Regions from separate parts of the Pedococcus sp. P2_E5 genome, predicted to be linked through region 1. Evidence: predicted binding sites of a transcription regulator. Region 1 holds the regulator's gene; each other region holds the start of a gene.
What was found. The regulator Rex, encoded in region 1, represses fermentation and respiration genes when NADH is low (regulators of the CRP and FNR family bind a similar motif). The targets are predictions, from matches to a motif close to CTTGTGAANNNNTTCACAAG.

Region 1 (4,562 bases):
GGTCACGCACGCGCGGGTGTCGGGGTCGTCGAGGACCGCGACCGCGTCGCGGGTGGTTTCGTCGTCGGCCCGGCACTCCACGGCCAGTGCGCCCTGGCCGGGGGCCGGCAGCATCTGGAGGGGGTCGATGGCCTCCGCGACGTCCGCCAGCCGCCCGAGCCGGGCCAGCCCCGCGCGCGCCAGCACGACACCGTCGAGGGCGCCGTCCCTGACCAGACCGATGCGGGTGTCGACGTTGCCGCGGATGTCCTTGAACGACAGCCCGAGTCCGAGGGCCGCGAGCTGGGCGACGCGGCGCGGCGAACCGGTGCCGACGACCGCACCCTCGCCGAGCTCACCCAGGGTGCGACCACCGGAGGAGACGAGCACGTCGCGCGGGTCCTCACGGACCGGGAGGGCCGCCACGACCAGGCCGGGCTCGGGCGTGGTCGGCAGGTCCTTGAGCGAGTGCACGGCGAGGTCGACCTCGCCCGCGAGCAGGGCCCGCCGCAGCGCGGCGGCGAACACCCCGGTCCCTCCCATCGAGGCGAGCGAGGCGGTCGAGGTGTCTCCCTCGGTGACGATCTCGACCAGCTCGACGGCATGGCCTCGGGCGCGCAGCTGGTCGGCCACCCAGGTGGACTGGGTGGTGGCCAGGGGGCTGCGGCGGGTGCCGAGACGCAGGGCGAGGGGTGCGGCGGCAGGTGCGCTCACGGCATACCTCCACGCTCGGGCGGGGGCACCGACGCGGTGACGGCTTCGCCGGGGCGCAGGTCGAACAGGTCGCGCAGGGCCTGCGCGTAGTCGGCGCCCTCACCGCCCACGGCGCGTTCCTTCATGCGGACGGTGGGCGTGTGCAGCAGCTTCTCGACGATCCGGTGGACAGCGAGCTGGACCTCGGCACGGGTGACGTCGTCGAGGTCGGGGAGCCGCTGGTCGAGCCGGTTCAGCTCGCCCGCGACGACGTCGGCGGCGTGCGACCGCAGCGCGGCCACGGTCGGCGCGACCGTCTCCGCCGCCCGCGAGGTGAGGTATGCCGCGACCTCACCGATGACGAGGTCCGCCACCTCACGCACCTGCGGCGGGGTCTGGCCGCCGGAGAGCTCCTCGCCCAGCGCACCCAGACCCGCGAGGGTCACCCCGCTCAGCGAGGCGACCTCGGGGGCGACGTCATGGGGAAGGGCGAGGTCGATGTAGGCCTGCGGGCGTCCGGCGCGGGCCACCTGGGCGTCCCCTGCCGTCGCGAGGTCGACGACCACGCCGGTCGACCCGGTGCACGAGATGACGACGTCGGCGCCGGCGAGGGCGGCAGAGAGGTCGTCGAGCGGTCGGGCGGAGCCGCCGGTGCGCTCCGCCAGGCGGATCGCCTTGGCCAGCGTCCGGTTGACGATGGTGAGTCCTGCGGCGCCGCGGCGCGAGACGGTCGTGGCGGCCAGCGAGCTCATGCCGCCGGCACCCACGACGAGGACCTTCAGCCCGGCCAGGGATCCCAGCTCACGTTCGGCGCGGGCCAGTCCCGCCTCGACGAGGGAGACGCTCACGGCGTCGATCCCGGTCTCGGTGTGGGCGCGCTTGCCGACCCGGAGCGCCTGCTGGAAAAGGGTGTTGAGCGCGGGGCCGGCATGTCCGGCCTTCTGCGACTCGCGCAGGGCGGTGCGCATCTGACCCAGGATCTGGGCCTCACCCACCGCCATCGAGTCCAGACCGCAGGCCACCGTGAACGCGTGCGCGATCGCCCGGTCCTCGTAGTGCACGTAGAGGTGCTCGTGCAGCTCGTCGCGACCCACGCCGGTGACCTCGGTCAGCGCGTCCGAGATGTCGGTGACCGCGCCGTGGAAGGTCATCGACTCGGCATAGACCTCGGTGCGGTTGCACGTGGACACGACGATCGCCTCGGTGAGGTTCTCGCGGCCGGTGAGGCTGGCGGCGAGCGCACGGCGTCGGTCGGCGTCGAGCGACATGGCCTCGAGCAGGGGCAGCGGCGCGGTGTGGTGGGACAGGCCCAGGATGACCAGGCTCATCGGCCGACCGCCTGCGCGACGTGGTCGAGCGCGCCGTCGGCGACGTGGTCGAGCGCGCCCTCGGCCGCGAGCGCCCTGCGCTGCTCGTGGAAGGCGAGGATCTGCAGCTCGGTCGAGAGGTCGACCTTGCGGACGTCGACGTCCTCGGGCACGACGAGCACGCACGGGGCGAAGTTGAGGATCGAGCGCACCCCGACGGCCACGAGCTGGTCGGCGACGTCCTGCGCCGAGGCGGCGGGCGTCGCGATGACACCGATGGCCAGGCCCTGGTCGGCCACCAGCGACCCGAGGGCGTCCATGGGCTGCACGGTGATCCCGGCGATCTCCTGCCCCAGCAGGGCGTCGTCCTGGTCGAGCAGCGCGACGACGCGGAACCCGCGCGTGGCGAAGCCGCTGTAGGCCGCGAGCGCGTGTCCGAGGTTTCCCATGCCGATGATGGCGACGGGCCAGTCCTGGGTGAGGCCGAGCTCGCGGGAGATCTGGTAGGCGAGGTGGTCGACCTCGTAGCCGACCCCGCGCACGCCGTAGGACCCGAGGTGGGACAGGTCCTTGCGGAGCTTGGCACTGCGGACTCCGGCAGCGGAGGCCAGCTCCTCGGAGGACACCGACGTGATCCCGCGCTCCGCGAAGCCGGTCAGGGCGCGGAGGTACTCGGGTAGCCGTGCGACCGTGGCGTCGGGAATACCCCGACGGGCGCTCGGGTCGGCAGACACAGTCTCTTCCGGCTCCTTCTCATCACGGGCAGTCCGCGCCTGGCTGGAGCGGATGGGAGCCTCGCCAGATTACGCTTTTGTGAACGGATGCACAAAGTCACAAGCGACCGTCTCACCAAGCACGTGAGCCACGTCACTACGTGCTCGTGAGCGCGCTCCTCAGCCGGGTCTCGTCGACCCGCCAGTAGTCGTGCTGGCGCCCGTCCACGAAGGTGACCGGGATCTGCTCCCAGTACTGCTCCTTCAGCGCGGGGTCGTCCTCGATCGACAACTCCGCCCAGCCCACGCCGAGCTCGGCGGCAACCCGCTCGATGACGGCCCGCGCCTCCTCGCACAGATGGCACCCGGGCTTGCTGACCAGGGTGATGCGGGGGGCGGCCGGGGAGTCTTCGGTGGAGTCGAGGGACACACCGTCAGCGTATGCCGGGTGGTCGCCTTCCCCGGCACCGCACGAGGGGAGGCATGACGGAAGCAGGCGACGCGCTGTGCACTGCCCCAGACGTCTGGGGCAATGCACAGTCTCCTCGCCGCCACCCTAGGCTGGCCGGCATGACCGAGCGGGCCCGCGAGCTGGACCAGGCGCTCACCATCCCGCGAGACCCGACCGCCGCCGCGTTCTTCGACGTCGACAACACGGTGATGCGGGGAGCGAGCATCTGGCACCTGGCACTCGGCCTGTGGCGCCGGGACTTCTTCACCGTGCGCGACGTGAGCGCCATGGCCTGGAAACAGCTCCGCTTCGCCGCCCTCGGGGAGAACCTGCAGCACGTCGAGCAGATCCGGGAGCAGGCGCTGGGTTTCATTGCCGGCCACTCGGTCGCCGAGATCGGCGCCATCGGTGAGGAGATCTTCGACGAGGCGATGCACGACAAGATCTGGCCGGGCACCCAGGCGCTGACCCGCATGCACCTCGACGACGGCCAGGAGGTCTGGCTGGTCACGGCGACGCCGGTGGAGGTGGCCCAGGTGATCGCCGACCGCCTGGGTCTGACCGGGGCACTGGGTACGGTCGCCGAGTCGGTCGACGGCATCTACACCGGTCGCCTATCGGGCGAACCCCTGCACGGGGTCGCCAAGGCGACGGCGATCGAGGCGCTGGCTGCCGAACGTGGTTTCGACCTGAGCCGGTGCGCGGCCTACTCCGACTCCGCCAACGACATCCCCATGCTGTCCCTCGTGGGCCACCCGTGCGCGGTCAACCCGGACGGCGCCCTGCGAGACCACGCCAGGGCCAACGGCTGGACGGTCCGCGACTACCGCACCGGGCGGCGAGCAGCCAAGGTCGGCGTCCAGGCGGTGGCCGCCACCGCGCTGGCCGGGGCCCTGGCAGCTGCCGCGACCCGCCGCCGCTCGCGCTAGCGGCGCGCCCCGACGCCCCGACGCCCCACCCGCCCCACGAGACCTCCTGGGCACCGCGGCATACCGGGATGTCACGGGATGTGTCGCAGGTCTCCTGACAATCTGGCCGATATCGGGGAAACTGTCGGTTCAGGAGGCCCTCATCCGGATTCGTGCACCACGCAGCGCCGCGAGACGACTCGCGGTCCCTCGTCCTGCCCTCCGGGCCGGTCGACCTGCTGGTGTCAACGGTCCGCTCTGGGCAACGAGCCGCCCGGCCCTCGGTTACGCCACGGCGGGCGACCACGGCATGGGAGCAGCCACCGCGGACTTCCTCGGCACGCTGCGGGTGCTGCTGAGCCTCGCTGGAGACGCGGGCACGACAGGCACGGCCGGCACCCTCTCCGGCGGTGGCCACGGGGGCGCCGGCGGCGGTTCGGCGGCGCGCGCCGGTTTCGGGCCGGGCGAGGCCCCCCAGGACTTCGAACGGATCTCGGCGCTGGTCGAGCTC
Region 2 (4,562 bases), on a different contig from region 1:
GCACGCGCGACGGCCGGCAGGTGCTCACGTCGGACGAAGAGGGTCATCTCGCCGCGGTCGACCACGACCCGCTCGACGGCCTCGGCATAGGAGGCGGTGCCACCGAGCAGGCCACGCTCGAGCTGGTCCGCGATCGTGTCGAAGTAGCTGCCGTAGGGACGAACCGCCGCACCGGGGAACAGGATCGGGCTGACCATGCCTCCGTAGCCGGAGGTGTCACCGGAGTCGGCCGCGCCGAACATGCCGCGACGCTCGCCGATGGTGACGGGGTCGGGAGTCGTGCCGGGGGCCGCAGGCAGGCGCTCGTCGTCCGCGCGGTCGACGACCTCACCGGGCTGGGCGCCGATCGTGGCCGCAGCTGCTTCGGGCGCCGGCTGGTCGGGTGCGTCCTTCGTGTCGCCGGTGTCCTTGTCGCTCATGCGACACCGCCCTGCGCCACGTCGGTGCCGTGCAGGTGGCCGTGCGCGTGGGTGTGACCGCTGCCGGCGCCCTGGGCGAGCAGGCCGGTCATCTGGTGGGTTGGCGTCGCGGACAGGGCCGCCGCCTCGGCGGCACGGGCGGCCGCGACGCGGTTGACGCCCAGCTTGGAGTTCTGGATCTGCTCGTGCAGCGTGATGATCGCGTTGAGCAGCATCTCGGGGCGGGGCGGACAGCCGGGCAGGTAGACGTCGACCGGGATGATGTGGTCGACGCCCTGGACGATCGCGTAGTTGTTGAACATGCCACCGGAGCTGGCGCAGACACCCATCGAGATGACCCACTTGGGCTCGGGCATCTGGTCGTAGACCTGGCGGACGACCGGGGCCATCTTCTGGCTCACGCGACCGGCGACGATCATCAGGTCGGCCTGGCGCGGGGTGGCGGAGAACCGCTCCATCCCGAACCGGGCGATGTCGTAGTCGGGCGTGCCGACAGCCATCATCTCGATGGCGCAGCAGGCCAGGCCGAACGTGGCCGGCCAGACCGAGCTCTTGCGCATGTAGCCGGCGACCTGCTCGACCGTGGTCAGCAGGAAGCCCGCGGGCAGCTTCTCTTCGATTCCCATTACTTGGTCCTAGTCCCTCGTCAGTCCCACTCGAGGCCGCCGCGGCGCCACACGTACGCGTAGGCCACGAACACGGTCAGGATGAACAGCACCATCTCCACGAGCGCGAACAGGCCGAGCTGGTTGAAGGCCACCGCGAACGGGTAGAGGAACACCGACTCGATGTCGAAGATGATGAAGAGCATTGCGGTCAGGTAGTACTTGATCGGCACGCGACCACCGCCGGTGGCCTGGGGGGTCGGCTCGATGCCGCACTCGTAGGCGTCCAGCTTGGCGCGGTTGTAGCGCTTGGGGCCCGAGACCGCCGCGGCGCCGACCGAGAAGACGGCGAACCCGCCACCGATGGCCAACAGGAAAAGCAACGGGACGTAGGGGTTGCTCATCGCCGTGCCACTCCCTTTCTGTGATCGCTACTGCCGTGCGTGCGTCTGCCGTCGTCCCTGCCGACTGTGGCACCGGTCACATCCTTGCGGTGCGGCCCAATCCTAGGGGCGCTGCCAGAGATTGCACGCCGGGTCATGCGTCCGGGGCCATCTTGGACATGGCGGTGATGAGGCGGTCGCTCGCGTCGCCGCCGTGCGGCTCCGCGAGGTTGGCCATCACCTTCAGGAGGAACTTCATCAAGGTGGTGCGGGGCAGCCCGTACTTGGTGGCCAGACGCATGATCTCGGGGTTGCCGATCATCTTCGCGAAGTACCGGCCGAGGGTGTAGTAGCCGCCCAGCGCATCGGCCATGACCTTGGGGTAGGACTGCAGGACGCGCTCTCGCTGGGCGTCGGTGCCGCGCGCGAACGCCTGCGCGATCACCTCGGCCGCCAGTCGCCCCGACTCCATGGCGTAGGCGATGCCCTCACCGTTGAACGGGTTGACCATGCCGCCCGCGTCACCGACCAGCAGCAGTCCGTTGTCGTAGTGCGGCTGGCGGTTGAAGCCCATCGGCAGCGCCGCGCCGCGGATCGGGCCGACCATCGTCGCGTCGTTGTAGGTCCAGTCCTCGGGCATGGTCGCGACCCAGCGACGCATGACGTCCTTGTAGTCGGTCTTGCCGAAGGCGCTGGAGGTGTTGAGGATCCCGAGGCCGACGTTCGAGGTGCCGTCGCCGACGCCGAAGATCCAGCCGTAACCGGGCAGCAGGACCTTCTTGCCGTTGTCGTCCGTGGACCACAGCTCCAGCCAGGACTCGAGGTAGTCGTCGTCGTGGCGGGGGCTCGTGTAGTAGGTGCGGACGGCCACACCCATGGGGCGGTCCTCGCGCTTCTCGCGGCCCATCGCCAGGGACAACCTCGAGGAGTTGCCGTCCGCGGCGACGACCAGCGGCGCGGCATACCGGAGCTCGGGGCCGGTGGCGCGGCCCTTCTCGTCCATGGCGCGGGCGGTGACGCCGACGATGGCGCCCTTGCCGTCCAGGATGGGGCCGGTGACGTTGGTGGCCTCGCGCAGTCGCGCACCGTGCTTGACCGCGTGCTTGGCGAGGATGTCGTCGAAGTCCTGCCGGGTGCGGACCAGGCCGTAGGGCGGGAAGCTCGCGAGGTCGGGCCAGGGCAGGGACAGGCGCATGCCGCCGCCGATGATCCGCAGGCCGTGGTTCTTGATCCAGCCGTCGTCCTCGGGCGTGGGGATGCCGAGGGTGATGAGCTCCTTGACGGCGCGCGGGGTGAGCCCGTCGCCACACACCTTCTCGCGCGGGAAGCTCGTCTTCTCGATGACGAGGACGTCCAGCCCCGCCATGGCGAGGTATGCCGCGGTGGCCGATCCCGCGGGACCGGCGCCGACGACGATGACGTCGGCGGTCTCCGTCGGAGCCCCGGCCACCGAGATGCCTCCCGCGGCCTCGCTGATGGTGTCTGTCACGCCTGCCTCACCCGCTTGTGAACGTCTTCACGAACTTCAAATGCGGAGTCTATTCCCGACCCGCCGTGCGGTCACCAGTTAGGCGACCCTTACCGAGGGATCAGGGGCGACCCTTACCCATCCTGTCCGGCCGGACCGGGCTGGGCTGGCTTGGTTGCCCGGTGGAGGGCCACGATGCCGCCGGTCAGGTTGCGCCAGCTCACCTCGCTCCAGCCCACCGACGAGATCCGCTCGCCCAGCTCGCGCTGGGCGGGCCAGGCCTGGATCGACTCGGCGAGGTAGACGTAGGACTCGGGGTTGCTGCTGACCTTGCGGGCGATCGGGGGCAGCGACCGCATGAGGTACTCGCTGTAGACCTTGCGGAACGCGCCGTTGACCGGCTGGCTGAACTCGCAGACCACGAGCCGGCCACCGGGCCTGGTCACCCGCAGGAACTCCCCCAGCGCCCCTTCGACACCAGCGACGTTGCGCAGGCCGAACGACATCGTCACCGCGTCAAAGCTGTTGTCCGCGAAGGGAAGCCGCATCGCGTCCGCCGCCGTGAAACCCAGGTCGGGGCGCCGCCGGTTGCCCACCCGCAACATGCCGAGGGAGAAGTCGGCCGGCACGACGTTGACGCCGTGGTCGGCGAACGGCTCGCTGCTCGTGCCCGTGCCCGCAGCGATGTCGAGCACGGTCTCACCGGGTTGGGCGGCGACCGCCTTGAGCACCGCTCGACGCCACAACCGGTCCTGACCGAGGGAGAGGACGTCGTTGGTGAGGTCGTACCTGCCGGCCACGTCGTCGAACATCGCGGCGACGTCGCGGGGATCCTTGTCGAGGCTGGCGCGGGTCATGTCGACATCCTCGCACCCGCCGAGAGGACCTCCTGTCGCGGACCTCGCCCACGCCCGCCGTAGGCTTTCCCCGACATGACCAGCCTTCCCACGCCCCAGCCTGCGAGTCGACCCCACGGCTCGCCCGTGGTCGCCCGCACCGTGGCACTGCACGACCCCGGCATGCTGCTCACGCTCCTGCCGGACCGCACGGACCCGGCCGAGCTGTTCAGCTGGGTGCGTCGCGGCGAGGGCCTGGTCGGGTGGGGTCGCGCCCTGGAGTTCACGGCCGTCGGCCCGGACCGGTTCGAGCGGGCCGAGGCGTGGTGGCGCGACGTCGTCGATGGCGCGGTCGTGCGCAACGACGTCGCCCTGCCCGGCACGGGGCCGGTCGCCTTCGGGTCCATCTCGTATGCCGCGGACTCACCGTCCGGCGCCACCCTCGTCGTCCCCGAGGTGGTCGTGGGTGCGCGGGACGGGCGGTGGTGGGTGACCACGATCGGGACCGGCGACGAGCTGCCCACACCCGTCATACCCCAGCAGTCACAGCCGCGCGAGCCGTCTGGCGTGGCGTTCGCGGACGGTGCGCTGCCTCCGGCCCAGTGGGCCGGCGCAGTGGAGCGGGCGGTCGAACGCATCACCGGCGGCAGCCTCGACAAGGTGGTCCTGGCCCGCGACCTCCAGGTCAGCGCCGAGGCGCCGATCGACGCCCGCTGGCTGCTGACCCGGCTGGCCCAGCGCTACGACACGACCTGGGTCTTCGCGGTCGACGGGCTCGTCGGCGCGACGCCCGAGATGCTGGTCCGCCTCGAGAAGGGCCTGGTCACGTCCCGGGTCCTCGCCGGGACGAT
Region 3 (4,562 bases), on a different contig from region 1:
CGCCCTGCTCGACGTACAGGTCGGCCTCGGCGTCACTCAGGGGTGACACCGCGTAGCGCTGGTAGGCCGTGAGGAAGCTGTCTGCCTCGGTCGCGTGCACCCAGGCCAGCAGGTGCGGGTCGCCGGCGGAGTACGCGCGACCGTCGGCCGCCTTGCCGCGCACACGGTCGTGGATCGACCGCACGCGCGCGATCTGCTCCTGCGCGTGGTCGATCGTGCCGAAGGTCGTGGTGGCCAGGAACTCGCTGGTCCGCTGCAGCCGTCCCCAGGGGTCGCCCTTGTAGCCCGAGTGCCCGGCGACGCCCGCCATCGCGAGCGGGTGCAGGGACTGGAGCAGGAGGGCACGGATGCCGCCGGGGAACATCGCCGCGTCGGCGTGCACCCGCCAGATCGGGTCGTCGGGCGTGAACCAGCGTGGGCCCTCGGCGCCCCAGATGCGCTCGGCCTTGGCCTGGGCGTCGGAGCCGGCGACCTTGGAGCGCAGCGCGTGGGCGAGCTGGCGCCGAGCCCCGTCGGCCATCGGCGCCAGGAGGGTCATCGCGAGCGTCCGGTCCGGCGGCGAGGGAGCTGCTTGAGGCGTGCGGCCGGGGTCGGGAGGTCGGCCGGGCGGACGCGGGTCGACAGGTCGCTGTTGGCGATCAGCTCGGCGAGCGGAGTGGTGGAGGTGGGGTGGGCGGCGATGGGGTCGTCGGCCGAGAAGACCACCCACACGGGTTCGCTGTGGTCGGCCCGCGGGTCGAACGTCTTGAGCACCGTGCCCTCGCGCACCGTCGCCGCGTGCTCGATCGCCCGCCGCCGGGCCCGCTGCCGGTCCAGCGCCGTCTGGGCGGCCTTCATGGCCGGCTCCTTGGCCTGCTGGGCCAGCACGACCACGTGGGGGCCGTACTTCACGCCCCACTTCACGAGGTTGCCGACGGCCTTGCCTTTGCTGGGCATGCTGCCTCCCTGACGACTGGTCCGGCCTTCACCCTAATCTCGACCCATGGAAGATGTGCGGCACGTGGACACTGATCGCATTGACTACAGCGGCGAAGGGATCTCCGAGGGCGACATCGCGCCGACGCCGTGGCAGCAGGCCAGGCGCTGGGTCGACGAGGCGGTCGAGCGCTCGCAGGCGCAGTCCGACGTCCCGGAACCGCTGGCCCTCTCCGTCGCCACCGTCGACGCCGCCGGGCGGCCCAACGTGCGGACCGTGCTGATGCGCTTCTTCGACGAGCGCGGACCGGGCTTCGTCACCGGCACCGAGTCCACCAAGGGTCTCGAGATCGCCGCGACCGGTGGGATCGCCGCCTCGCTGACCTGGCCGGCGATGTTCCGGGCGATCCGGTTCCGCGGAGTGGCGCAGGAGGTCTCTCGCGAGGAGGTGGCGGGCTACTTCGGGTCACGGCCGTGGGCGTCCCGGATCTCCGCGTGGGCCTCGCGACAGTCCCAGCCGATCGAGGGTCGCGCCGGCCTCGAGGAGGCCTACGCCAGGTATGCCGCGCAGTTCCCCGACCGCGGGAACGCGGACGACGTGCCCGTGCCCGACTTCTGGGGCGGGTACCGCGTGCTGTGCGACGAGGTCGAGTTCTGGGGCGGCCGGCGCAACCGGCTGCACGACCGTCTCGTCTTCAGCAGGGTCGCGAAGGGTTCGCTGGACGAGCCGGCCGCCTGGACGCTGTCCCGCCGCCAGCCCTGACCTCTCTGTCCCTCGCCCCCGTCCTCGGGTCGATGTAAAAACGCCGGGGATCACCGGCGGGTTTACATCGACCCGTCAGGAGGGGTGGCAGAGGGTCAGGAGGGGTGGGTCTGGGTCTGGACCTCGGTGTCGCCGTGGCCGGAGTTGGCGCCCTCGCTGGGCTCTCGCTCCTTGCGGCGCAACAGGAACGACGCCAGCGCCAGGAAGATGATCGTGCCGGTCAGCAGCCCCATCAGCCGCAGCGTGTCGGCGAACTCGGGCTTGCCCAGCAGGTCGGGCGCCTTGACCGACAGCACGACGATCTCCTTGATCGAGGCGATGATGCCGACCAGCAGGAAGGGTTCGGCCACGAGCTCACGCCTGGACAGGGTGGTGCGTACCGCGAAGAGAAGCTCGACGACGATGAAGACGAGCAGCAGCAGGTCGAGGATGTCGGCGGCCACCTCGACCACCCCGCCGGTGCCGAGGTCCCCGAAGGTCAGCACGGTCTTGCCGATCACCACGGAGGCGACGGCGAACAGGATCACCGCCACGGCGAGGTAGATGACGTTCTCGACCCGCTCGATGGTTCGTTCGATCCAGTCCGTCATGACGGACATCCTGTCCGACCTGCGGTGATCCGTCACCCGGGTGGCTACTGGTCCGTATGCCGGGATGGCCATTGCCGGATCCCCGGCCGCCGTCACACTTGTGAACTGAATCACACGCGCACGCCAACGGAGCCGTTCGCGCGGTCCCATCCCCGACCGCCGAATCCCCTCAGGAGCCCCATGGCGCCCGCCATCCACCCCGTCGTCGCCGACGTCACCGCCCGGGTGACCGACCGCAGCCGCGCCAGCCGCACGGCATACCTGCAACGCATCTCTCGCGCCGCCTCCGAGCTGAGCCTGCGCCCGGCGCGCACCGACCTCGGCTGTTCCAACCTCGCCCACGCGGTCGCCGCGTGCGGCGGCAGCGACCGGACCACGATGGCGGCCGACACCGGTGTCAGCCTCGGGATCATCACGTCCTACAACGACATGCTCTCGGCGCACGCGCCGTTCGAGCACTACCCGGCCGCGATGAAGCAGACCGCCCGCGAGGTCGGTGCCGTCGCCCGCGTGGCCGGTGGCGTGCCTGCGATGTGTGACGGCATCACCCAGGGCCGGGCGGGCATGGAGCTCAGCCTGTTCAGCCGCGACGTCATCGCGATGTCGGCCGCCATCGCACTCAGCCACGACGTGTTCGACGGCGTCCTCATGCTCGGCGTCTGCGACAAGATCGTGCCCGGGCTCGTGGCCGGGGCCCTGTCGTTCGGCCACCTGCCGACCGCCCTGGTGCCGGCCGGCCCGATGGCCTCGGGCCGCTCGAACGCCGACAAGTCCGAGACCCGCAAGGCGTTTGCCGCAGGGGAGGTCGGGCGCGACGAGCTGCTCGCGAGCGAGGTGGCGTCGTACCACTCGCCCGGCACCTGCACCTTCTACGGCACGGCGAACTCCAACCAGATGCTCATGGACGTCATGGGACTGCACCTCCCAGGAGCGGCGTTCGTCCACCCCGACGACCCGTTGCGCGCGGCCCTCACGGCGGCGACGACGGTCCGGGTCGCCGAGATCGCAGCGTCCGACGCGCCGTACGGCATCGGCCAGGTCGTGGACGAGAAGACGGTCGTCAACGGGGTCGTCGCCCTGTTGGCGACCGGCGGCTCGACCAACCACACGATGCACCTCATCTCGATGGCAGCCGCAGCGGGCATCGACCTGACGTGGGAGGACTTCGACGACCTGTCGGCCGCGGTCCCGTCCATCGCCCGGATCTACCCCAACGGCCCCGCCGATGTGAACCACTTCCACGCAGCCGGCGGCACGCCGTTCCTCATCGGCACCCTGCTCGACCACGGACTGCTGCACGAGGACGTGCTGACCGTCGCCGGACCAGGGCTGCGGCGCTACACCCAGCGGCCGGTGATGATCGGCGGACAGCTCGGATTCGTCGACGCCGCAACGGAATCCGGTGACCCGGCCGTCCTTCGCCCGGCCGACGACCCGTTCACCGTCGACGGCGGGCTCCGCGTCCTCGGCGGCAGCCTGGGTCACGCGGTCATCAAGGTGTCGGCCGTCGCGGAGGAGCACCGGGTCATCGAGGCTCCAGCGCGTGTCTTCACCGACCAGGTCGGCTTCCTCCAGGCGTTCTCCCGGCGCGAGCTCGACCGCGACGTGGTCGTCGTGATCCGCGAGCAGGGTCCCAGCGCCAACGGGATGCCCGAGCTGCACGCCCTCACCCCTTCACTCGGAGTGCTCCAAAAGCGTGGGTATGCCGTGGCGCTGGTCACCGACGGCCGCATGAGCGGGGCGTCGGGCGCCATCCCGGCGGCCATCCACGTGACTCCCGAGTCCGTGCACGCCGGGCCGATCTCGAAGATCCAGGACGGCGACGTCATCCGGGTCGACTCTCTCACCGGTCGGCTGGACGTCCTCGTCGACGACGACGAGTTCGCGGCCCGGGTCCCGTCGCCGCGCGTCAGCGCAGAGGGGGTCGGCACCGGGCGCGAGCTGTTCGCGTCCATGCGGGCCGCCGTCGGTCGCGCCGACGAGGGAGCCCACGTCTTCGGCAGCCTCGGTCACGTCTGGGACCGAAGCGATGCCGCCCCGTTCGCCAGCCACGAGGAGACCCGATGACCACCGCCCACACCCTGACCGCCACCGGATCGCCGGCACCCACGAAGCCGGTGCTGCACAGCGAGGCGGACATCCTCGACCTGGCCCCGGTCATCCCGGTGGTGGTCCTGGACTCCGTCGAGCAGGCGGTGCCGTTGGCGCGGGCGCTGGTGCGCGGCGGCATACCCGTCATCGAGATCACGCTGCGCAGCGCTGCCGGCCTCGGCGCGATCGAGGCGGTGGCCTCG

Region 2: AC1DVZ_RS12935 (geranylgeranyl reductase family protein) is a predicted target of Rex. The motif match lies at 2,911-2,930, and genes of this name have one in related genera.
Region 3: edd (phosphogluconate dehydratase) is a predicted target of Rex. The motif match lies at 2,366-2,385, and genes of this name have one in related genera.

Annotation. Positions count from the first base shown of each region.
Region 1 covers NZ_JBFUEP010000015.1:11,864-16,425, forward strand. Annotated here, with positions in the region: gene hemC (hydroxymethylbilane synthase) at 1-693, opposite strand, end outside; gene AC1DVZ_RS06730 (glutamyl-tRNA reductase) at 690-2,000, opposite strand; gene AC1DVZ_RS06735 (redox-sensing transcriptional repressor Rex) at 1,997-2,713, opposite strand; gene AC1DVZ_RS06740 (glutaredoxin family protein) at 2,850-3,122, opposite strand; gene AC1DVZ_RS06745 (HAD family hydrolase) at 3,263-4,072, shown strand; gene AC1DVZ_RS06750 (sigma-70 family RNA polymerase sigma factor) at 4,362-4,562, shown strand, end outside.
Region 2 covers NZ_JBFUEP010000034.1:28,256-32,817, forward strand. Annotated here, with positions in the region: gene AC1DVZ_RS12920 (NADH-quinone oxidoreductase subunit C) at 1-419, opposite strand, end outside; gene AC1DVZ_RS12925 (NuoB/complex I 20 kDa subunit family protein) at 416-1,045, opposite strand; gene AC1DVZ_RS12930 (NADH-quinone oxidoreductase subunit A) at 1,066-1,428, opposite strand; gene AC1DVZ_RS12935 (geranylgeranyl reductase family protein) at 1,562-2,896, opposite strand; gene AC1DVZ_RS12940 (demethylmenaquinone methyltransferase) at 3,010-3,732, opposite strand; gene AC1DVZ_RS12945 (isochorismate synthase) at 3,808-4,562, shown strand, end outside.
Region 3 covers NZ_JBFUEP010000029.1:1,404-5,965, reverse strand. Annotated here, with positions in the region: gene AC1DVZ_RS11200 (oxygenase MpaB family protein) at 1-538, opposite strand, end outside; gene AC1DVZ_RS11195 (hypothetical protein) at 535-936, opposite strand; gene pdxH (pyridoxamine 5'-phosphate oxidase) at 1,001-1,678, shown strand; gene AC1DVZ_RS11185 (phosphate-starvation-inducible PsiE family protein) at 1,774-2,268, opposite strand; gene edd (phosphogluconate dehydratase) at 2,449-4,335, shown strand; gene eda (bifunctional 4-hydroxy-2-oxoglutarate aldolase/2-dehydro-3-deoxy-phosphogluconate aldolase) at 4,332-4,562, shown strand, end outside.